4 regions of the Kitasatospora sp. NPDC058170 genome follow, and region 3 is predicted to be linked to each of the others. Evidence: riboswitches for the same ligand, from Rfam matches in the RefSeq annotation. Region 3 holds a riboswitch; each other region holds the start of a gene.
The links. A riboswitch is a leader RNA that binds a small molecule or an ion and turns the genes downstream of it on or off. The one in region 3 is predicted to bind cobalamin.
Positions count from the first base shown of each region.

Region 1 (5,352 bases), on a different contig from region 3:
GTGGGCTCGTCCAGCACCAGCACCCGCGGCTCCTGGACGAGCGCGCGGGCGATCAGCACCCGCTGCTTCTCTCCGCCGGACAGGCTGAGGAAGCCGCGCCCGGCCAGGTGGTCCGCGCCGGCCCGGCGCAGTGCCCCGGCGCAGCGCTCCGCGTCCTGCGCGCTCGGTCCGGCGAAGGCGCCGCGGTGCGGGAGCCGGCCCATGCCGACCACCTCGGCCACCGTGAAGTCGAACTCGGCGGAGTGCTCCTGGGGCAGCGCGGCGACCCGCCGGGCGGCCTCGCGCGGGGCGAGCGCGTGCAGGTCGGCGCCGCCCAGCCGGACGGCGCCGGCGGCGGGCCGCAGCGCCCGGTAGACGCAGCGCAGCAGCGTCGACTTGCCGCTGCCGTTCGGCCCGACCAGGCCGACCACCCGGCCGGCGGCGGCGCTCAGGGTGATGTCGTGGACCAGGCGGGTCCCGGCGAGGTCGACCGAGACCCGGTCGAGGTCGATGTCCATCAGCGGCCTCCGAAGGTGTAGCCGCGACGGCGCATCAGCAGCAGGAAGCAGGGCACGCCGAGGACGGCGGTGACCACCCCGACCGGCAGTTCGGCGGGGGCGAGCACCACCCGCGAGACGATGTCCACCCAGACCAGCAGCAGCGCGCCGGCGAGCGGGGCGACCAGCAGCACCCGGCGGTGCCCGGCGCCGACCAGCATCCGCGTCAGGTGCGGCACCATCAGCCCGACGAAGCCGATCGCGCCGCTGACCGCGACCACCGTGCCGGTGACGGCGGCGGTCACCACGAACAGCTCGCGGCGCAGCCGGTCGGCGTCCACCCCGAGCGAGGCGGCCGTCTCGTCGCCCATCGCGAGCGCGTCCAGCCGCCCGGCCGAGCAGGCCAGGTACGCCAGGCCCGCCAGCACGGTGGCGGCGGCGATCGGCACCGAGCCCCAGGTCGCCCCGCCGAGGCTGCCGAGCATCCACATCATGGCGCTGCGGGCCGCCTCGCCGCGCGCGGCGCCGAACACCATCAGTGCCGTCACCGCCGAGAAGCCGTAGGACATCGCGGTGCCGGTGAGGACCAGCCGCAGCGGAGTGAGGCCGAAGGCGGACCGGGCGGCGGCGTACACCAGCACCATCGCCAGCAGGGCCGCGCCGAAGGCGGAGACCGACAGCGCCCAGACCCCGAGCGAGGCGAGGGCGCCGAGCAGAAGGACGGCGTTGGCGCCGACCGCCGCACCGGAGGAGATGCCGAGCACGAACGGGTCGGCGAGCGCGTTGCGGACCATCGCCTGCACCGCGACGCCGGTGGCCGCGAGTCCGGCGCCGACCACGGCGGCCAGCACCGTCCGCGGCAGCCGGATCTCCCAGACGATCGCGTACGCGGCGGCCTCCTCGGCCTCCAGCCGACCGCCCGTCAGTCCGGCGCCGAGCAGCCGCAGTACCCGCGCCCAGCCGAGTCCGGAGGCGCCCAGGGCCACCCCGCAGACCATGGACAGCAGCAGCGCCGCGGCCAGGGCGGCGGCCAGCGGTACGACGGGTATTCGGCGGAGCGGTGCGGTCGCTGCGGTGCTCAACGGGGGCGCGCCTTAGCCTCGGGCGGTGGTCCGGGCGGGGGCGGCGGGCCGGGGCATCAGGGTGTGCCGGAGCGCCATCCCCTCGCAGTCCACGGCGAGTTGTCGGGAGGTCAGCGCCCCAGGGCGATCGGGCTCGCGGGGCCGGGGCCCCGCCTACCGTTGCGGGTCAGCGCCGGATTCGCACCGGACTTCCCCCTCGGGACGCCCTGGCAGCATAACAACTGCTCGGGCCGGTCAACCCTTACCGGTGCCGGGGCGGAGCCTCCCGGGAACGTTCGGAAGACCGGGAGCGCCCCGGAACGCACGACCGCCCCCGTCCGGCGGGCCGGAGGGGGGCGGTCGAAGGCGACTGAGCGGCGATCAGGCCTGCTTGGTCTCCCAGAAGATCTTGTCGACCTCGGCGATCAGGTCGAGCAGGGCCTGGCCGGTGGCCGGGTCCGTCGACGCCTTGGCGGCCGAGGCGGCCTTCAGGGTGTCGTTGATCAGCTGGTGCAGCTGCGGGTACTTCTCGAAGTGCGGGGCCTTGAAGTAGTCGCTCCACAGCACCGAGATGTGGTGCTTGACGGCCTCGGCGCGCTGCTCCTTGATGATCAGGGCGCGGGTGCGGAACGCCGCGTCCTCGTTGGCCTGGTACTTCTCCTGGGTGCCCTTCACCGACTCGGCCTCGATCCGGGCCTGCGCCGGGTCGTACACGCCGCAGGGCAGGTCACAGTGGGCGTGAGCGGTGGCACGCGGTGCAAACAGACGAGAGAACATGGGAGTCCTTCCTTAGATCGTCTTCCCGCGCCCGAGATTACCCCTCCGGCCACCGGGTTTCGCGATCGGGCAGTCGGCCTAGGGCAAAAGGCGGAGCCGGAACCGGGCCAATCCGGACATCGGCGGGTGACGGTCCGTACGGCACACTGGGACGCGGCGAGCCGGGAGGAGGAGTCGTGGCGCGGATGGTGCAACCGGAGGGCGGCACCCCGGGGGGTGTCGCCCCGTTCGGGCTGATCGACGTGGCGGGCGACTCGATGGTGCCCACCCTGCGCGAGGGCGACCAGCTGGTCGTCCGGTACGGCGCGCGGATCAGGCCGGGTGCGGTGGTGGTGTTCCGCCACCCGTTCCAGCAGGACCTGCTGGTGGTGAAGCGGGCCGGGGCCCGGCGGCCGAAGGGCTGGTGGCTGCTGTCGGACAACCGGCCGATCGACAGCGACAGCCGCAGCTACGGCGCGGTGCCGGACGAGCTGGTGCTCGGCCGGGTGCTGCTGCGGCTGCGGCCGTGCCCGGCCTGGCTGGCGCCGGGCCGGCGGCTGGAGCGGCTGCTGCTCCGCGGCCCGCTGGCCCGGGTGCCGGGGCTGGCCCGCCGACTCGGGGTCTGGGTGGACCCCGACGAGTTCTGAGGCAGCTCGGGGCCAGGGCGTGTTCGCAAAGTCGCCGCGGACCCGGCGGGACTTTGCAAACACCCCGCACGGACCTAGGAGGCCGCAGCGGCCTCCTGGGCCTCCAGGCGCTTGCGGGCCCGGTACGCGGCGACGTTGGCGCGGGTGGCGCAGCGGTCGGAGCAGTAGCGGCGGGAGCGGTTGGTCGAGGTGTCCAGGTAGGCGTTGCGGCAGGGCGCGGCCTGGCAGATGCCGAGCCGGTCGGCGCCCAGCTCGGTGAGGTGGACGGCCAGGCCCATGCAGGCGACGGCGCTGAAGTGCGCGGTGGCGGTGGGCGAGTTGTCGGCGAGGTGCAGGTGCCAGCGGGGGCGGCCGGCATCGTCCAGGTAGTCGTGCCCGGAGACCAGCGGGCTGACGGGGTACTCCATCAGCAGGCTGTTCAGCAGGTCGACGCCCCGGATCTCGTCCCCCTCGGCGGCGGCCTCGAAGACCCCGCGCAGCCGGGTGCGGACGCCGCGCAGTCGCGGCAGGTCCGCCTCGTCGGCGAGCGCGGCGGCCCGCGAGGAGTCGGAGAACAGGCCGCGGACGGCCTCCACCGAGGTCAGCGAGTCGGTGCCGCGCTCGGGTTCCTCGGTGTTGACCAGCCGAACGGCCAGGTCTGCGTACGAGGCGAGCTCCACGGTGGTCCTTTCAAGCGTTGGTAACGGGCTTAGTGCCTCCAGCCTATTACCTTGGCGGGGCAAACGCAGGGCGCCCGGCAGGACCGGCCTGCCGGGCGCCCAGGGGGTGCGCTCAGAGCACCTTGGAGAGGAACGCGCGGGTGCGCTCGTGCTGGGGGTCGGTGAGCACGTCGCGCGGGTTGCCGGCCTCGACCACCACACCGCCGTCCATGAACACCAGCGCGTCGCCGACCTCGCGGGCGAAGCCCATCTCGTGGGTGACGACGACCATCGTCATGCCCTCCTCGGCCAGGCCGCGCATGACGTCGAGGACGTCGCCGACCAGCTCGGGGTCGAGCGCGGAGGTGGGCTCGTCGAAGAGCATCAGCTTGGGCTTCATCGCGAGCGCGCGGGCGATCGCGACGCGCTGCTGCTGGCCGCCGGAGAGCTGGGACGGGTAGTTCTTCGCCTTGTCGGAGAGGCCGACCCGCTCCAGCAGGACCATCCCGCGCTCCCGGGCGGCGGCCCGGCTCTCGCCCTTGACCTGCACCGGCGCCTCGATGACGTTCTCTATGGCGGTCATGTGCGGGAAGAGGTTGAAGCGCTGGAACACCATGCCGATGTCCTGGCGCTTGAGCGCGACCTCGCTCTCCTTGAGCTCGTAGAGCCGGTCGCCCTTCTGCCGGTAGCCCACCAGCTCGCCGTCCACCCAGAGGCGGCCGGCGTTGATCTTCTCCAGGTGGTTGATGCACCGCAGGAAGGTCGACTTGCCGGAGCCGGACGGACCGATCAGGCAGAACACCTCGCCCTGCCGGACCTCCAGGTCGATGCCCCGGAGCACCTGGACGGACCCGTAGGACTTGTGGACGTCCTCGGCCCGGACCATGGGGCCGCCGGCGACGGCGTCGGCGGGCGTCTTGGTCAGATCGGTCATACGTGACCACCTCCCTCAAGCCCCGGGACCACGTCGGTGCTGGTCTTCGGGGTGGGCTTCCCGGCGAACATGCGCCGCAGTCGCTGCAGCGGGGTGGGCGGGAGGGTCCGGTTGGAGCCGCGGGCGTAGTGCCGCTCGATGTAGTACTGGCCGATGGTCAGCAGCGAGGTGAAGAACAGGTACCAGAGGCTGACCACGATCAGGATCGGGATGTTCTGGTACGTCCGAGAGTAGATCACCTGGCCGGCCCGGAAGATCTCCTCCAGCGAGATGACGCTGACCAGCGAGGTGGTCTTGAGCATCGAGATGGTCTCGTTGCCGGTCGGCGGGATGATCACCCGCATGGCCTGCGGCAGGACGATCCGGCGCATGGTGGTGAAGCGGCTCATGCCGAGCGCGTGCGAGGCCTCGGACTGGCCCTCGTCCACCGACTGGATGCCGCCGCGGACGATCTCCGCCATGTAGGCGGCCTCGTTGAGGCCCAGGCCCAGCAGGGCGGCGACGAAGGTGGGGATCAGGACGTTGGTGGACTCGGACCAGAACTCCGGTCCCCACGGCACGCCGATCGAGAGCTTGGCCCAGATCAGGCCGAGGAAGTTCCAGAACACCAGCTGCACCAGCACGGGGGTGCCGCGGAAGATCCAGATGTAGATCCAGGCGGTGCCGGAGAGCAGCGGGTTCGGGGAGAGCCGCATCACCGCGAGGATGATGCCGCCGACCACACCCATGACCATGGCGAGCGCGGTCAGCTCCAGCGTGACGAGCATGCCGTGCACGATGCTGTCGTGGAAGAGGTACTTCCCGACGATGTCCCACTTGAAAGCGGGGTTGGTGAAGAGG
Region 1 covers NZ_JBHVUV010000011.1:8,626-13,977, forward strand. Annotated here, with positions in the region: gene ACFVVX_RS14135 (ABC transporter ATP-binding protein) at 1-497, opposite strand, end outside; gene ACFVVX_RS14140 (FecCD family ABC transporter permease) at 497-1,474, opposite strand; cobalamin riboswitch at 1,663-1,782, opposite strand; gene sodN (superoxide dismutase, Ni) at 1,919-2,314, opposite strand; gene sodX (nickel-type superoxide dismutase maturation protease) at 2,500-2,940, shown strand; gene ACFVVX_RS14155 (CGNR zinc finger domain-containing protein) at 3,015-3,599, opposite strand; gene ACFVVX_RS14160 (amino acid ABC transporter ATP-binding protein) at 3,712-4,512, opposite strand; gene ACFVVX_RS14165 (amino acid ABC transporter permease) at 4,509-5,352, opposite strand, start outside.
Region 1: it holds a riboswitch for cobalamin, as region 3 does, so the genes downstream of both, ACFVVX_RS14140 (FecCD family ABC transporter permease) here and ACFVVX_RS29550 (prenyltransferase/squalene oxidase repeat-containing protein) in region 3, are expected to answer to the same signal.

Region 2 (5,352 bases), on a different contig from region 3:
CAGGTCCGCGCCGGCCACGGCGTCGGCCGCCGAAGCCGCGGGGCGGACCCCGGCGTCGGCGGCCTGCCGCAGCGCCTCCGGGGCGAGGTCGAAGCCGCTGACGCGGTGGCCGGCCCTGACCAGGTTGGCGGCCATCGGGCCGCCCATGTTGCCGAGTCCGATGAATCCGACGGCGTGGGTCACCAGCGCTCCAGGGGTGTGGTGGCGGCGAGGCCGAGCTCGCGCGCTCCGAGGGGGGCGAAGTAGCGGGCGACCGCGCCGGGGGTGACGGCGTCCAGCGTCGCCGGGTTCCACCGCGGTGTGCGGTCCTTGTCGATCACCTGGGCCCGGATGCCCTCGGCGAGGTCGGGGGTGGCGAGTGCGGCGCAGGAGGTCCGGTACTCCTGGTCCAGGACGGCCTCCAGCGGGCCCAGTTCGCGGGCCCGGCGCAGGGCGGCGAGGGTGGCCTTCACCGCGACCGGGGAGTTGGCGGCGATCCGGTCGGCGGCCTTCTTCGCCTCGGGTTCGCCGCTGTCGGCCAGCCGGTCGAGGATCTCCTCGACGGTGCCGGCCGCGTAGCAGGCGTCGATCCAGTCCCGCTGCCGGGCCAGCGGGCCCGGCGGCGGGAGTGCGACGTGCCGGGCGAGGGCGTCGTGGACGGGGAGTTCGGCGAGGTCGTCGAGCAGGGCGGGCAGCCGCTCGGCGGGCACGAAGTGGTCGGCGAGGCCGCAGAGCAGGGCGTCGCCGGGGCCCGCCGAGCCGGCGGTCAGGGCGAGGTGGGTGCCCAGCTCGCCGGGGGCCAGCGCGAGCAGGTAGGTGCCCCCGACGTCCGGCACGAACCCGATGCCCGCCTCCGGCATCGCCACCCTGGTGGTCTCGGTGACGATCCGGGCGCTGCCGTGGGCCGAGACGCCGACCCCGCCGCCCATCACGATGCCGTTCATCACGGCCACGAAGGGCTTGGGGTACCGGGCGATCCGGGCGTTGAGCCGGTACTCGTCGCGCCAGAAGTCCTCGACCGCGGCCGGGTCGCCGCCGGTGGCGGCGCGGTGGATGGCGACGATGTCGCCGCCCGCGCAGAAGGCGCGCTCCCCGGCCCCGCTGATGACGACGGTCGCGACCCGGTCGTCCCGCTCCCAGTCGTCCAGCGCGGCGGCGATCCGCCGCACCATGGCGTGGGTGAGGGCGTTCAGGGCGGCCGGGCGGTTGAGGACCACCAGGCCGGCCCGGCCCTCCCGCTGGACGAGGACCTCGTTCGTCCCGCTCCCGGCCATCACGCGGCCCCGGTCAGGCCGCGGGCGACGATGACGCGCATGATCTCGTTGGTCCCTTCCAGGATCTGGTGCACCCGCAGGTCGCGGACGATCTTCTCGATGCCGGACTCGGCCAGGTAGCCGTAGCCGCCGTGCAGTTGGAGCGCGGCGTTGGCGACCTCGAAGCCGGTGTCGGTGGCGTAGCGCTTGGCCATCGCGCACAGCTCGGGCGCCCGGGGGTCGCCCTGGTCGAGCGCTGCGGCCGCCCGCCACACCAGCGATCTGGCGGCCTCCAACTCCGTTGCCATGTCCGCCAGTCGGAACTGCAGCGCCTGGGCGTGCAGCAGCCGGGCGCCGAACGCCTCCCGGTCGGCCAGGTAGCCGGTGGCGCGCTCCAGCGCGTCCTGGGCGCCGCCGATCGAGCAGGCGGCGATCCCGATCCGGCCGCCGTTGAGGCCGGTCATGGCGATCCGGAAGCCCTCCCCCTCGGCGCCGAGCAGGCGGTCGGCCGGCAGCCGGACGCCGTCCAGCAGCACCTGGCGGGTCGGCTGCGCGTTCCAGCCCATCTTCTTCTCGTTGGGGCCGAAGGAGACGCCCGGGTCGTCGCGTTCGACCACGAAGGCGGAGATCCCGGACGCCCCCGGGCCGCCGGTGCGGGCCATCACCACGTACACCTGCGCGGCGCCGGCTCCGGAGATGAACTGCTTGACGCCGTCGAGGACGTAGCCGTCGCCGTCGCGCACCGCCCGGGTGGTCAGCGCGGCGGCGTCGGAGCCCGCGCCCGGTTCGGTCAGGCAGTAGCTGGCCAGGCTCTCCATCGAGCAGAGGCCGGGCAGCAGCCGGGCGCGCTGGTCGTCGCTCCCGTAGCGGTCGATCATCCAGGCGACCATGTTGTGGATCGACAGGTACCCGGCGATGGACGGGCAGCCGGTGGCCAGCCCCTCGAACACCAGCACCCCGTCCTGCCGGCCGAGCGCCGAGCCGCCCTGGTCCTCCCGGACGTAGACGCCGCCGAGCCCGAGTCCGGCGCCCTTGCGCAGCACATCGACCGGGAAGTGCTTGTTCTGGTCCCACTCCACCGCGTTCGGGGCGAGGTGCTCGCGGGCGAACCCCCGGCAGGTCTCGGCGATGGCGCGCTGATCCTCCGTCATGGTGTGCACGGCGGCCTCAGCCCATCGTCGGGATGGTGAAGCTCGCGCCCTCCTTGACCCCGGAGGGCCAGCGCGAGGTGACGGTCTTGGTCCGGGTGTAGAAGCGGATCGAGTCGGGCCCGTGCTGGTTGAGGTCGCCGAACCCGGAGCGCTTCCAGCCGCCGAAGGTGTGGTAGGCCACCGGGACGGGGATCGGCACGTTGACGCCGATCATCCCGGTGGTGACCCGGCGGGTGAAGTCCCGCGCGGTGTCGCCGTCCCGGGTGAAGATCGCCACCCCGTTGCCGTACTCGTGCTCGCTGGGCAGCCGCAGCGCCTCCTCGTAGTCCGCCGCGCGGACCACGCACAGCACCGGGCCGAAGATCTCCTCCCGGTAGATGCGCATCCCGGGGGTGACCCGGTCGAAGAGGGTGGCGCCGAGGAAGTAGCCGTCCTCGTACCCGGGCACGGTCAGCCCGCGGCCGTCGACGACCAGTTCGGCACCCTCCTCGACCCCGGCGTCGAGGAAGCCGCGCACCCGGTCCAGGGCGTCCCGGCCGACCAGCGGGCCGAAGTCGGCCTCGGCGTCGTGCGAGGCGCCGACCCTGAGCGCGGCGATCCGCTCGGTGAGCTTGGCCACCAGGGCGTCGGCGGTCTCCTCCCCGACCGGCACCGCGACGGAGATGGCCATGCAGCGCTCGCCGGCCGAGCCGTAGCCCGCGCCGATCAGGGCGTCGGCGGCCAGGTCGAGGTCGGCGTCCGGCATCACGATCATGTGGTTCTTGGCGCCGCCGAAGCACTGCGCGCGCTTCCCGCGGGCGGCCGCGGTGGCGTAGACGTACTGCGCGATGTCGGAGGAGCCGACGAAGCCCAGCGCCGCCACCCGGGGGTCGTCGAGCAGCGTGTCGACCGCCTCCTTGCCGCCGTTGACGACGTTCAGCACGCCCGGCGGCAGACCGGCCTCGACGAAGAGCTCGGCGAGGCGCAGCGGCACCGAGGGGTCCCGCTCGGAGGGCTTGAGGATGAAGGCGTTTCCGCAGGCGATGGCCGGTGCGGCCTTCCACAGCGGGATCATCGCGGGGAAGTTGAACGGGGTGATGCCGGCGACCACGCCGAGCGGCTGGCGCAGCGAGTACACGTCGATGCCGGTGCCCGCGCTGTCGGTGTACTCGCCCTTCAGCAGGTGGGGCACCCCGGCCGCGAACTCGACGACCTCCAGGCCGCGTTGGAGGTCGCCGTGGGCGTCGGCGACGGTCTTCCCGTGCTCGGCGGACAGCAGCCGGGCCAGCGGCTCGCGTTCGGCCTCGACCAGCTGCAGGAAGCGCAGCAGCACGCGGGCGCGGCGTTGCGGGTTCCAGGCGGCCCACTCGGTCTGGGCCTGTTCGGCGTCGGCGATCGCCGCCTCGGTCTCGGCCCGGCCGGCGAGCGGTACGCGCGCCTGGACGGTGCCGGTGTTGGGGTCGTACACGTCGCCGAACACCCCGGAGGTGCCGGTGACGTGCTTTCCGCCGATGAAGTGGGTGAGCTCACGGACCATCACAAGCCTGCTCTCGTCAGGATGTCGGGAGGATCCGAGGGCTGGGGCACGGCAGGGGTCGGCGCCGCGCGCCGCGGTGGGCGGGTCACGGGGTGCCGGGTTCTGCCTGGCGCGGTGGAGACCGTCAGGGTGACGGGTGTGCCGCGGCCGTCGCAGGATCACCAGGGCCAGGAGGAACACAGACCGGTGCCATGCGTGTTTGCTCCATCCTCGTGGACAACACGGAACACCCGCAGTCGGTATCCTGACTCCCGGATCAGCGCGCGCCACCCGGCCTTCCCGGCTGGCTGCCAGTGGCTGGTACTGCGGTGACGCGCTCCCCGGTCACAGTGGCGGGACCGTGCCGGATTCACACCGGCTTCCCTGCACTGCGGGCCTTGGTTCACGACCATATAGTTGGACGTCCTAGTAAGTCCAGGGTGCCGTGCCCCCACCGAGCCCCAGGCGCAAGGGCTCCCCGGCCTGAACCCCTCCGCCGGACATGCCACTTAGGCAAGGCTAACGTCATGTCGGGCGCCCAGCCCGCCACAGCGCCCGGGCGGCAACAGGACCGGGAAGGGGGCGGGGCGGCCGCTGGAGCCCGCCAATGCGGTTAGGCTAACCTTACCTCACTGTCTCGCAAGCCTGTCCGACAGCCGCCGCGCTCCGACCTCAGGGAGAACGTCCATGCCACCCGCCCTCAGCCGCGTCCCCAGACCGCGTCGCACCGGCCGGGCCCCCGGCAAGTCCGCCGCCACGACGGCGCGGTGACCCGTGGCATCGATATCCACCGATGAGTTCAAGGGCCGGACGGCCCTGGTCACCGGCGCCTCCCAGGGCATCGGGGCCGCCGTCGCCCGCCTGCTGACCGACCGCGGGGCCCACGTCGTGGGCAGCGACCTGTCACCCTCCGGGCCCTCGGTCCACCGCCTCGACGTCACGGACGCCGGGGCCGTCGAGCGGCTGGTGGAGCAGGCGGAGCGGGAGCACGGACCGCTCGACATCCTGGTCAACGTCGCGGGCGTGCTGCACTCCGGACCCGCCCTGGACACCAGCGACGAGGACTGGCAGCGCACCTTCGCCGTCAACACCACCGGGGTGTTCCACACCTGCCGCTCCGTCGGGCGCCGGATGGCCGAGCGCGGCCGGGGCAGCATCGTCACCGTCGGGTCCAACGCCGCCGGCGTCCCCCGGATGAACATGGCCGCGTACGCGGCCTCCAAGGCGGCCACCACGATGTTCATGCGCTGCCTGGGCCTGGAGCTGGCCGCCTCCGGGGTGCGCTGCAACCTGGTCTCGCCCGGGTCCACCGACACCCCGATGCAGCGCGCGCTGTGGACCGACGACGACGCCGAGCGCCGGGTCCTCGAAGGCGACCCGGCCACCTACCGGGTGGGGATCCCGCTCGGCCGGATCGCCGCGCCCGAGGACGTCGCCGAGGCGGTCCTCTTCCTGGCCGGCGACCGCGCGCGGC
Region 2 covers NZ_JBHVUV010000005.1:5,152-10,503, reverse strand. Annotated here, with positions in the region: gene mmsB (3-hydroxyisobutyrate dehydrogenase) at 1-183, opposite strand, end outside; gene ACFVVX_RS07750 (enoyl-CoA hydratase/isomerase family protein) at 180-1,253, opposite strand; gene ACFVVX_RS07745 (acyl-CoA dehydrogenase family protein) at 1,253-2,383, opposite strand; gene ACFVVX_RS07740 (CoA-acylating methylmalonate-semialdehyde dehydrogenase) at 2,400-3,899, opposite strand; cobalamin riboswitch at 4,116-4,307, opposite strand; gene dhbA (2,3-dihydro-2,3-dihydroxybenzoate dehydrogenase) at 4,653-5,352, shown strand, end outside.
Region 2: it holds a riboswitch for cobalamin, as region 3 does, so the genes downstream of both, ACFVVX_RS07740 (CoA-acylating methylmalonate-semialdehyde dehydrogenase) here and ACFVVX_RS29550 (prenyltransferase/squalene oxidase repeat-containing protein) in region 3, are expected to answer to the same signal.

Region 3 (5,352 bases):
GCGAACGTCGCCCGCGGGAACGAGGCGAGCGGCACCTCGCCGCCGACCCAGTCGGCGGGCGAGCCGACGGCCGCGGCGGCCGGGCGGTCGATGCCCACCCGGGCCAGCTCGCGCTGCGCCCGGGAGACCTCCTCGGCGCTCCGGGCGAGCAGCGTCACCGGCCGGCCCCACGGGACCATCCACGCCAGGTAGGTGGCCAGCTGCCCGTCGACCTCGAAGTTGAACGAGCCCGCCACGTGGCCCTCGGCGAAGGCCGTGCGGCTGCGCAGGTCCACCACCCACTCCCCGGCGGCCAGGCGGCGGGCGATCTCCCCGGCGTCGGCGCGGCGCGGCGCGGTCAGGTCCAGTGGGGCGGGGCCGGCGGCGTTGGCCGGGCCCATGTGGGCGTAGTAGGCCGGCACGTCGTCCAGCCCGGCCAGCAGTTCCGCGACGAAGGTCTCGACGTCCTGGACCAGCGCCGGGTTGGACGCCTTCTCCACGCCGATCGTGCTGCCCTCGCCGCCGGCCTGGGCGGAGGAGCAGAAGCTGCCGAACCCGTGCGTGGGCATCACCGCGACCTCGTCGTCCAGCTCGGCGGCCAGGCGGTGCGCGGAGGCGTGCTGTGCGCGCGCCAGCTCCTCGGTCAGGCGCGGCTCGACCAGGTCCGGCCGGCCCACGCTTCCGATCAGCAGGGACCCGCCGGTGAACGCGGCGACGGCGTGCCCTTCGTGCTCCAGTACGTAGGAGGTGTGGTGCGGGGTGTGCCCCGGAGTGGCCACGGCCCGCAGCACCAGGCCCTCGTCGATCTCCTCGACGTCGCCGTCGGCGACCGCGACCCGCTCGTACGCCACCGACGCCCCGGCGGGCACCAGGTAGCGGGCGCCGGTCACCCGGGCCAGCTCCAGACCGCCGCTGACGTAGTCGTTGTGGACGTGCGTCTCGGCGACCGCCGCGATCCGCACCCCGCGCCGGGCCGCCGCGGCGATCACCCGGTCGATGTCCCGCGGCGGATCCACCACCACCGCGGTCCGGGGCCCGCCCGCGAGATGGCTCCGGTTGCCCAGGCCTTCGGTCTCCAGGATGTCGGCAAAGAACACGGCACACTCTCCCTCGTCGCGCAGTTACCCCCCGGGGTATCTGGATCCACCGTAACAGAAATACCTGGGGGGGTATTTTTGGGAGGGTGCGACGGTCGCCACACGGACCGGTTCACGCTCGTGCCGACGGAAGGGCCCGCGCTCGTCGGCGGCCGGCCGGGGCCGTCCTGCGGGCCGTTCGCCCGCCGCCGGTATTCAGCAATCCGGAAGATGGTCCGGCTGTCCGGGGGCCGGGAGCATGGGGCGGTCCACAGCCGAACCGCCCGGAGGGAACGCATAGTGCCGCACATCAGGATCGGGAACGACCTGCCCGGTATCAGTGGTCTGATGGTGGAGCGCCCGGATACGGCCGCGCCGCTGAACCAGCTGGCCGAAGCGCTGCTGCGCGGCCCGTCCCCGCTGCCGCGCGGTGAGCGGGAGCTGATCGCCTCGTACGTGTCGGAGCTCAACGGGACGCGGTTCTGCTCCGAGTCGCACGGGGCCTTCGCGGCCGCCCAGCTCGACGGCGGCCTCGACGTGGTGACGGCAGTGAAGACGGACCTCGAAACCGCGCCGGTGTCACCGCAGTTGCGGGCGCTGCTGCGGATCGCGGCCGAGGTGCAGGCGCAGGTCGGCCCGGTCTCGGAGGCGGCCGTCAAGGCGGCGCGCGCGGAGGGGGCGGGCGACGGGGAGATCCACGACACCGTCCTGATCGCGGCGGCCTTCTGTATGTACAACCGCTACGTCGACTGTCTCGCCACCGAGCTTCCGGCGGACCGGAGTTACTACACCGAGGGAGCCGTGCGGATCGTCGAGCGCGGCTACGGCAGCCCGCGCTGACCGGCGGCGCCACCGGGTACCGCACCTGACGCCGCACGACGGTCCTCGCGCGATCCACTGCGCGAGGGCCGTCGTGCCGTGTCGGCCACGGGTGTTGGCGTTCGGGGGGCCGCTGTCCGGGTCGGTGAACTCGGCGGTGTGCGGCCGGGCGACACGTTGACCACGGATTGTGCGCCGTGGTCTGATGAAGCGTTTTTTCCTCCTCGGCAGCAGGGGAAGCCGGTCCGAATCCGGCGCTGACCCGCAACCGTAGGCCTGGTCCCCGAGAGGGGCACGGGCGAGCCGGAATGCCTGCGCCGGGGGTTTTCGAGCAACACGAGCGCCGTCGCGGACTGCGGTGCGATGGTGACGGCTGCCCCGGTACGGGCACGCCGTTCGCTGCGCACGGCCCCGCGTCGACCGACTGGGGAGTGTCCGGTGAAGGTCCGCAGCACCCGTACGAGCGGCAGAGACCGCCGCACCCTGTCCCTCGCCGCGGCCACCGCGTTCGCCGTGGCGGCGGGCAGCGCCGTCCTGTTCGGCTACTCCGGCTCCGCCGCCGCCGACCCGATGGACGAGTGCACCGCGACCTCCGGCGCCGTCGTGGCCGTCGACTTCGGGCCCTGGGGCGGCGGCATCGTGGGCGGCTGCGACGCCCACCCGCCCACCGGGATGAACCTGCTGCACAACGCCGGGTTCAGCACCGCCACCCTCGCCCACGACGTCACCACCCCGCAGCCCGGCGGCCGGACGCCCGACCTCGCCAAGGGCTCCGGCTACCTCACCGCCCCGGCCAGGCTGCTCGACGGCCACTACTACGAGGCCTTCCCCGACTCCGGCTTCGCCGACTTCGGCCTCACCATCGACGCGGCCTTCGCCCTCGCCGCCACCGGCACCGACGACCCCGCGCTGCGCCGGATCGCCGACTTCCTCGACGGGCGCGGCACCGACGGCAGCGGCCGCACCGCGGACGACTGGACGGGGATCGGCTCCGAGTACGCGGGCGGCGGCTCGATCGGCAAGGAGGCGCTGCTGGCCGAGGTCGTCGGCCGGGACCCGCACCGCTTCGGCGGGCAGGACCTGATCGCCGCACTGGCGAAGACGGTCTGCGCCGCACCCAGCCCCGCGCCCGACACCTCCTGCGCGGCGGCGGGCAACTACACCTACGCCACCTCGGTGTTCTCCCAGGCGCTCGGCATCATGGCGCAGCTGCGGGCCGGGGACACCGCGGCGGCCGCCGGCCCGGTCGGCTACCTGAAGGGCCTTCAGCACCCGGACGGCTCCTGGCCCAGCCTGATCCCCGCCACCGGGGACTCGGACGTGGACAGCACCGCGATGGCCGCGATGGCCCTCGCGCTGCTCACCGACGACCCCGCGGCGCAGCAGGCGGTGGACCGGGCGGCGGCCTGGATCGCCGGCCGGCAGCTGGCCGACGGCGGCTTCCCCGGTGCGGCCGGGGACTCCACCAACTCCGCCGCCCTCGCCGTCCAGGGCCTGAGCCTGCGGGCCGCCTCGTACGGCGCGGCGATCGCCCGGGCCCGGGACTTCCTGACCGGGCAGCAGAACGCGGACGGCGGCTTCAACGTCGCGGCCGGGGGACAGCAGGGCTCGGACGTCCGGGCCTCCACCCAGGCGCTGGGCGGGACGGTCGGGACCTCCTTCGGGACGCTGAGCCGCCCACTGGGCGGGACGCAGCCGACCGGTTCGCCCTCGCCGACGGCGTCCCCCACGGCGACCACTTCGCCGACGGCCACCGGCTCCCCGACGGCGACCGCCTCGCCGACCGCGACGACGTCCCCGACCGCGACCGCCTCGCCCACCGCGACCACGTCCCCGACCGCGACAGCCTCGCCCACCGCGACCACGTCCCCGACCGCGACGGCGTCCCCGAGTGCGACCGCCTCGCCGACCGGGACCGGGACCGCCACGCCGACCGGCACCATCCCGACCGGCACGCCTCCCGAGTCCGCCCCGCCCGCCGGCGGCGCCCCCGCCCCCGGCCGGACCGACAACCGCCCGGGCCCCGGCGACTCCACCGCGTACCCCGCGGTCCCGGTCCGCCTCGACGTGCCCGTGCCGTCCGGCTCCGGTCTCGCGAGCACCGGCACCGAGGTGGAGCCGATCGCCCTCACGGCCCTGGCCCTGCTGCTGGCCGGCGGCGCCGCCGTCGCCTACGCCCGCCGTACCCGTTCGTCCGCTGGGAGGCACCGGTGAACCGTTCGACGCTCAACCGGCCGGCCGGAGTTGTGGCCGTGCTGACCCTGCTCGCCGCCGCGCTCGGCCTGGCCGGCCCGGCGGCGGCGGACCCGCTGCCCCTCGGCCGCTGCACCACGAGTTCCGGGGTGGTGCTCGCGGTGGACCTCGCCAAGTGGGGCGGCCCGCTGCTGCGCTCCTGCGGCACCACCCCGACCACCGGGTACACCCTGCTCAACCAGGGCGGCTGGCGGACCGCCGGCACCGGGCACGACGGCCCGGCGTTCATCTGCCGGATCGGCTACAGCGGCTACCAGGGCGGCAAGCAGTTCCCGCCGCCCGAGCAGGAGAAGTGCGTGCTGACGCCGCCCGCGACGGCGTACTGGTCCTACTGGCACGCCGACCCGGGTGAGAACACCTGGTCGTACAGCCAGCTCGGCGCGATGAGCTACCACCCGAAGCCGGGCAGCGTCGACCTGTGGATCTTCGGCGCGACCAACATCGAGGGCACCGAGGGGCGTCCGGCGTACTCGCCCGACACCGTCCGGGCGCTCAACGCCGAGCCGGTGGGCGAGGGCACGGGAGGGACCGGGACGGCCGGCACGACCGGTTCCTCCGGTTCGACCGGCTCCGCAGGTACCTCCGGCACGACCGGGACCTCCGGTTCGACCGGCTCCACGGGCACGACCGGCTCCACCGGCTCGGCGGGTTCGACCGGCACGGCCGGCACGACCGGCTCCGGTTCCGCCGGCGCAACCGGAGCCGGTCAGGGAACGGCCGCCGGTGGTTCGACCGGCGGCGGCACGGCGGGCAGCGGTGCCGCCGCCGGCGGAGGAGGCTCCGCCACCGGGGGAGCCGGCTCCGGCGGCACGGGGCGCAAGCCCGCACCCTCCACCGCCGCCCGGACCACGCCGCCGCCCGCCACCGGCGCGGCCCCGGAGACCACGGCCACCGAGCCCCCGCCCGCCGACCCGTCGCCCGAGCAGCCGCCCGCGCCCACCGCGGACCCGGCCGCCGCCGTGACACCCACCGACACCCCGGCCGCCACCCCGGAGACCACCCCTCCCACGGCCACCCCGTCGCCCTCCGGCACCTCCCGGGTGGTGGACGCCGAACCGGTCGCCGACGCGCCGCACGACACGGGTTCGATCGCGCCCGGCCTGGTCGCCGTGGCGATCGTCCTCGGGCTCGGCCTCGCCACGCTGCTGGCCGCCCGGCGCCGCCGCCGGCAGGCGGACTGATCCTGTGCCGACCCCCCGCCCCGCCGAGCGCACCGCCCGGCCCC
Region 3 covers NZ_JBHVUV010000030.1:35,236-40,587, forward strand. Annotated here, with positions in the region: gene ACFVVX_RS29540 (rhodanese-like domain-containing protein) at 1-1,076, opposite strand, end outside; gene ACFVVX_RS29545 (carboxymuconolactone decarboxylase family protein) at 1,356-1,895, shown strand; cobalamin riboswitch at 2,053-2,209, shown strand; gene ACFVVX_RS29550 (prenyltransferase/squalene oxidase repeat-containing protein) at 2,313-4,088, shown strand; gene ACFVVX_RS29555 (hypothetical protein) at 4,085-5,308, shown strand.

Region 4 (5,352 bases), on a different contig from region 3:
ACCCGCTGCGCGCGGACGCCGATCCGGAGCCCGCCTGGCGGCGGATATCCGGCAGCCGGACGACGGTCGCCGCCCTGCTGATGGACCAGAAGGTGCTGGCCGGCGTCGGCAACGTCTACCGCGCCGAGGTGCTGTTCCGGCTGGGCATCAGCCCGCACCGGGCCGGGCGCGACCTCCGCCGTGCCGAGTGGGACGCCATCTGGGCGGACCTGGTCGACCTGATGCGCGAGGGCGTCGGCGCCGGCCGGATCGACACCGTCCGGCCGGAGCACACCCCCGAGGCGATGGGCCGGCCTCCGCGGGTCGACGACCACGGCGGCGAGGTCTACGTCTACCGCCGGGCCGCCATGCCCTGCCTGGTCTGCGGCACCGACGTCCGGACGGAGGCGCACGCCGCGCGCAACCTGTTCTGGTGCCCGGGCTGCCAGCGGGTCTGACCGGCCTCGGGTGACCGCGGGCGGCGCGCGCTCCGTGGGGGCCGCGCTCAGTGCGGTGCGCGCTGCCCGGCGCCGCGGGCCACCGTCCACGCGGCCGCGGCGCCGGCCAGGCAGAGCGGTGTGTAGAGGGCCAGGTTGAGCCGGTAGAAGGCCGAGTCGGTCGCGGCGCCGATCCCGGCCGCCCAGACCAGCCCCGCCAGTCCGCGCGCGAGCAGTCCGCCGGCCACCGCGCGCGGACCCCAGTGCAGGGCGAGGGCCGGCAGCCGGCGGGCGGTGGCGGGCAGCAGCCCGCCGCGGGCCGCCACCAGCGCGGCGCCCGAGAACAGCAGCCCGGCGAGCGGCAGCACCACCCGCGGGGTGAACGGCACGTCGGCGTTGAGCACCACCTGCGACAGCGTCGCGGTGTCCGGCGCCGGCCAGGTGCGGCCGGTGGCCCAGTAGACGTGCAGCAGCCCGTCGGCGGCGAGCACGGTGGCGATGGCGAGTGCGGCGGTACGGCGGCGGTTCATGACGGCCCCTCGGGTGTCCCGGCAGTGTGTCGCCCCACAGGAGCCGCCCCGGCGGGCGGACGTTCCTGTGGCGAGCGTCACAGCGGAAAGCGGCGGGGGCGAGGGAACGTCCGGCCGCCGCGGCGCCTCTGATCGGACGTGGATGGTCCCGACACCCCGACGGAAACCGCCGTGCTGGTCCGTGCCGCCCAGCGCGGCGACCAGCTGGCCGTCAGCGAGCTGCTGGAGCTGGTCACGCCGTACGTGCGCCGGCTCTGCGGCCCGATCGCGCTGGACGACGGGCCGGACGCGACCCAGGAGGCGCTGATCGCGGTGTTCCGCCGGCTGCGCCAGCTCAAGGACCCGGCGGCGCTGTTCGGCTGGGTCCGCTCGATCGCCGTCCGCGAGGCCGTCCGGCACGTGCGGCGGGTCGCCCGCTGCGTCCCCGCCGACCTCTCCGAGCTGCCCCGCCCCGGCGATCCGCAGCTCGCCACCGACATCGAGGACGTCCTCGCCCGGCTCACCCCCGAGCACCGCGCCGTCCTGGTGCTGCGTGACATCGAGGGCCTGGACGAGCGGGCCACCGCCGAGCTGCTGGGCGTGGCGACCGGCACCGTGAAGTCCCGGCTGTCCCGGGCCCGACTCAGCTTCCGAAGGGCGTGGCAGCAGTGACCGAGCGCATTCCCTGGCCGGTGGCCGGCTTCGACCCGGTCCGCCGCCTGCACGTCATCGCCGCCGCCACCCCGGGCGGCGCCGTCCACGAGGCGGTGATCGACGCCCCGTTCGACCAGGTCTGGGCGGTGGCCGCGGACCTGGAGGGCCGGCTGCCGCGCTGGCTGCCCGACATCCGCTCGGTCCGCCTCGGGGAGGGCCCGGCGGAGGGCCGCCGACAGGCCCTGGTGGTCGGCCACTCCCGCCTGCGCGCCCGCTTCGACGTCGAGCTGACGCCGGGCTGGTGCCTGATGCGCAGCCGTTTCCTGCTGGGCGGCCTGGCCGCCAGGCCCGAGTCGGACGGCACCCGCTTCGCCTTCCTCGGCGCCTTCCGGCTGCCCGGCGCGGGCCCGCTCGGCCGCGCCCTGCGGCCCGTCACCGAGCCGCTCGCCGACCGTTCGCTGCACCGCTTCGAACGCCTGGTCCGGGAGGGCTGAGGCCGCGCCCCGCGGGTGCGCCAGACCGGGCCCGGGGGCGGTCAGCCCGTGGCGGCGGCCGGTCCGGGGCGCCCGGTGGCGGGCTCGTGGTGCTCGGCGGCGGCGCACTCGTCGAGCAGGGGGCGCATGGTGTCGTCCACGAGCCGGTAGCGCACCACGCGTCCGTCCTTGTCGCCGGTGACGGCGCCGGCCGTGCGCAGCAGCCGCAGCGCCTGGGAGACGGCCGGATCGCGCATACCGGTGGCCACGGCCAGGTCGCTGACGGCGAGCGGCCCGGCCCGGTGCAGGGCGAGCAGCAGCGCGAGCCGCCCGGGGTCGGCGAGCAGCGAGAACCGCTCGGCCCAGGAGCGGACGTGCGCGGTGTCGCCGATCGCGGCGATGGCCTCGCAGACCCGGTGCCCGTCGATGGTGCGCTGGCCCGCGCGGTCGGCCGGTACGAGATGCATGGGCCCATTCTTGCAGCCGCCCCGCGCGGCCGGCGGGCTGTGATCCTGGACACCTGCGCAGGTGCGCAGCCTTGCAAGGGTGCTGTTCCGGCCCCTACGGTGTTGCCCGCCGTGGTGTTCGGGAAGACCGGTGACGGACCTTCAGGGGTCCCCAGTCCGGAGCGGCCCTCGCCACTGTGATCGGGGGGAGTCGTCCGTAGCCACGACGCCACTGGGTGCCTCGCGCGCCTGGGAAGGCGGGTACGGACGCCCCGTAAGCCAGGAGACCGGCCACGGCATCTCACGAACGTCATTCCACGAGGTGCTGGAGCGTGATCCCACGATGACCCTGCCCGAAACCGCCGCTGTGCCGGCGACACCCGCGGTGCTGCCGTCCTTCCGCTGGAGGCGGGAGGACACGATCCGCACGGCAGGGCTCATGGGGGTGATCCTGGCCATGCACGTGGTGGCCTTCGGGACGCTCGTCTTCCTGGTCGCCCCGCAGGAGTACGAGGTCGGTACCCAGGTCTTCGGGGTGGGCCTGGGCGTCACCGCCTACACGCTCGGCATGCGGCACGCCTTCGACGCGGACCACATCGCGGTGATCGACAACACCACCCGCAAGCTGATGGCGGACGGCAAGCGGCCGGTCTCGGTGGGTTTCTGGTTCGCCCTCGGGCACTCCTCGATGGTGGTCCTGATGGCCGCCCTGGTGGCGGGCGGCGCCCAGCTGGCCAACACGCTGATGGACGACGAGTCCGCCACCCACAAGTGGCTCGGCGTGGTCGGCACCACCGCCTCCGGGGCCTTCCTCTACCTGATCGGCGCGCTCAACCTGGTCGCCCTGCTGGGCATCCTGAAGGTGTTCCGGTCGATGCGGGCCGGGCGGTTCGACGAGGCGGAGCTGGAGGAGCACCTCAACGCGCGCGGCTTCCTGGCCCGGCTGCTGAACCGGGCCACCCGTTCGATCACCCGGCCCGGCCAGATGTTCCCGGTGGGCATGGTGCTCGGCCTCGGCTTCGACACCGCGACCGAGGTGACGCTGATGGTGATGGCCGGCTCCGGCGCGGCGGCGGGCCTGCCCTGGTACGCCATCGTCTGCCTGCCGCTGCTGTTCGCGGCGGGGATGAGCCTGTTCGACACGCTGGACGGGACGTTCATGAACTTCGCCTACCAGTGGGCGTTCTCCAACCCGGTGCGCAAGGTGTTCTACAACCTGACCATCACCGGGCTGTCGATCGCGGTGGCCTTCGTCATCGGCACCATCGAACTGGTGGGGGTGCTGCACGAGAAGCTGGACCTGACCGACCCGGTCAGCGGGTGGATCGCCGAGCTGTCGCTGGACAACGTCGGCTACGTGCTCGTCGGCCTCTTCGTGGTGGTCTGGGGCGCGGCGATCGCCTACTGGCGGCTGGCCAGGGTCGAACAGCGCTGGACCCCGGCGGCGGGGGAGGGCGCGGTCCTGGCCCAGGCTTCGACCCCGGCTTCGACCCAGGCTTCGGCTCCGGCGGAGGGCTGAGGCCGTCGGCGCCGCCGCCCGCCCGGACCGCGAACCCGGGCGGGGCCCGGGGCCGGGGGCGGCGGCTGCCCGGTCGGGTCTGCTCGGCGGGCGGATCGGGGTGGGGCTCCGTAGGCTCGACGCATGGCTGATGCGTACGCGGGCCGGCGGGAGCGGCTGAGGGAGCACTGCAGTGCGTCCGGGGCCGATGCGGCGCTGATCACCCGGCCGGCGAACGTCCGGTACCTGACCGGCTGCCCGCCGTGCGGGGCGAGCGTGCTGCTCACCCGGGAGCGGGTGGTGCTGGCACTGCCGGACGACCTGCCGCCGGACGACACCGGGGACCGCGCGATCGGTGAGGACATCACCCAGCTGCCGGTGGCCGCCGGGGCGGACACCGTGCTGGCCGCGGCCGCCGCGGCCGTCCGGCTGCGGGTGGCGGACCTCGCCGTGGAGGAGCACGACCTGACCGTCAGCCGGCACCGCGCGGTGGCCGGACTGGCCGAGGGCGTCCGGCTGGCGGACCTCGCGCAGGTCGTCGAACGGCTGCGGGTGGTCAAGGACGAACACGAGATCGCCGACCTGCGGATCGCGGCCGAGATCGCCGACCAGGCGCTCGGCGAGCTGCTGGAGTCGATCCTCGTCGGCCGCACCGAGCGGCACCTGGCGATGGAGCTGGAGCGCCGGATGATCGACCACGGCGCCGACCGGGCGGCCTTCCCGGTGTCCGTCGGCACCGGCAGCCACTCCGGGCAGCAGGCCCACCAGCCCACCGACCGCCGGGTCGAGGAGGGCGACTTCCTCACCGTCGTGCTCGGTGCCCAGTACCGCGGCTACGGCGTCTCCACCGCCCGGACCTTCGTGATCGGGGCCGCGCCCGCGCCCTGGCAGGTGGAGCTGCACCGGCTGGTGTTCCGGGCCCAGCGGGCCGCGCGGGAGGCGCTCGGTCCGGGTGTGGAGCAGTACGTACCCGACCAGGCCGCCCGGGAGATCCTCCAGGCCGCGGGGCACACCGAGACCTCTCCCCACCCGGTCGGCCACGGCATCGGGCTGGAGATCCGGGAGGCGCCGCGACTGGGGCCCTCGGACATGGGTAAACTGGACAGCCGCGTGCCGGTCACCGTCGGTCCTGGGGTCCACCTCCCGGGGAAGGGCGGTGTCCGGATCGAGGACACGCTCGTGGTGCGCCCCCTCGAAGAGGGCGGGCCCGAGCTGCTCACCATCACCACCAAGGAGCTCCTCGCCCTGTGACCCGCGGCCGTCGAGCGGCTGCTGCGGGAGGCAGGACGCAACCCTTGGTTCCTTGACAGCTATATCCAGGAGTTAGTGCGCCCGTGGCTTCCACGAACGATCTCA
Region 4 covers NZ_JBHVUV010000033.1:1,033-6,384, reverse strand. Annotated here, with positions in the region: gene ACFVVX_RS30715 (Fpg/Nei family DNA glycosylase) at 1-437, shown strand, start outside; gene ACFVVX_RS30710 (DUF3995 domain-containing protein) at 485-946, opposite strand; gene ACFVVX_RS30705 (RNA polymerase sigma factor) at 1,118-1,597, shown strand; gene ACFVVX_RS30700 (SRPBCC family protein) at 1,594-2,073, shown strand; gene ACFVVX_RS30695 (ArsR/SmtB family transcription factor) at 2,115-2,519, opposite strand; cobalamin riboswitch at 2,615-2,809, shown strand; gene ACFVVX_RS30690 (HoxN/HupN/NixA family nickel/cobalt transporter) at 2,842-4,017, shown strand; gene ACFVVX_RS30685 (M24 family metallopeptidase) at 4,141-5,247, shown strand; gene efp (elongation factor P) at 5,331-5,352, shown strand, end outside.
Region 4: it holds a riboswitch for cobalamin, as region 3 does, so the genes downstream of both, ACFVVX_RS30690 (HoxN/HupN/NixA family nickel/cobalt transporter) here and ACFVVX_RS29550 (prenyltransferase/squalene oxidase repeat-containing protein) in region 3, are expected to answer to the same signal.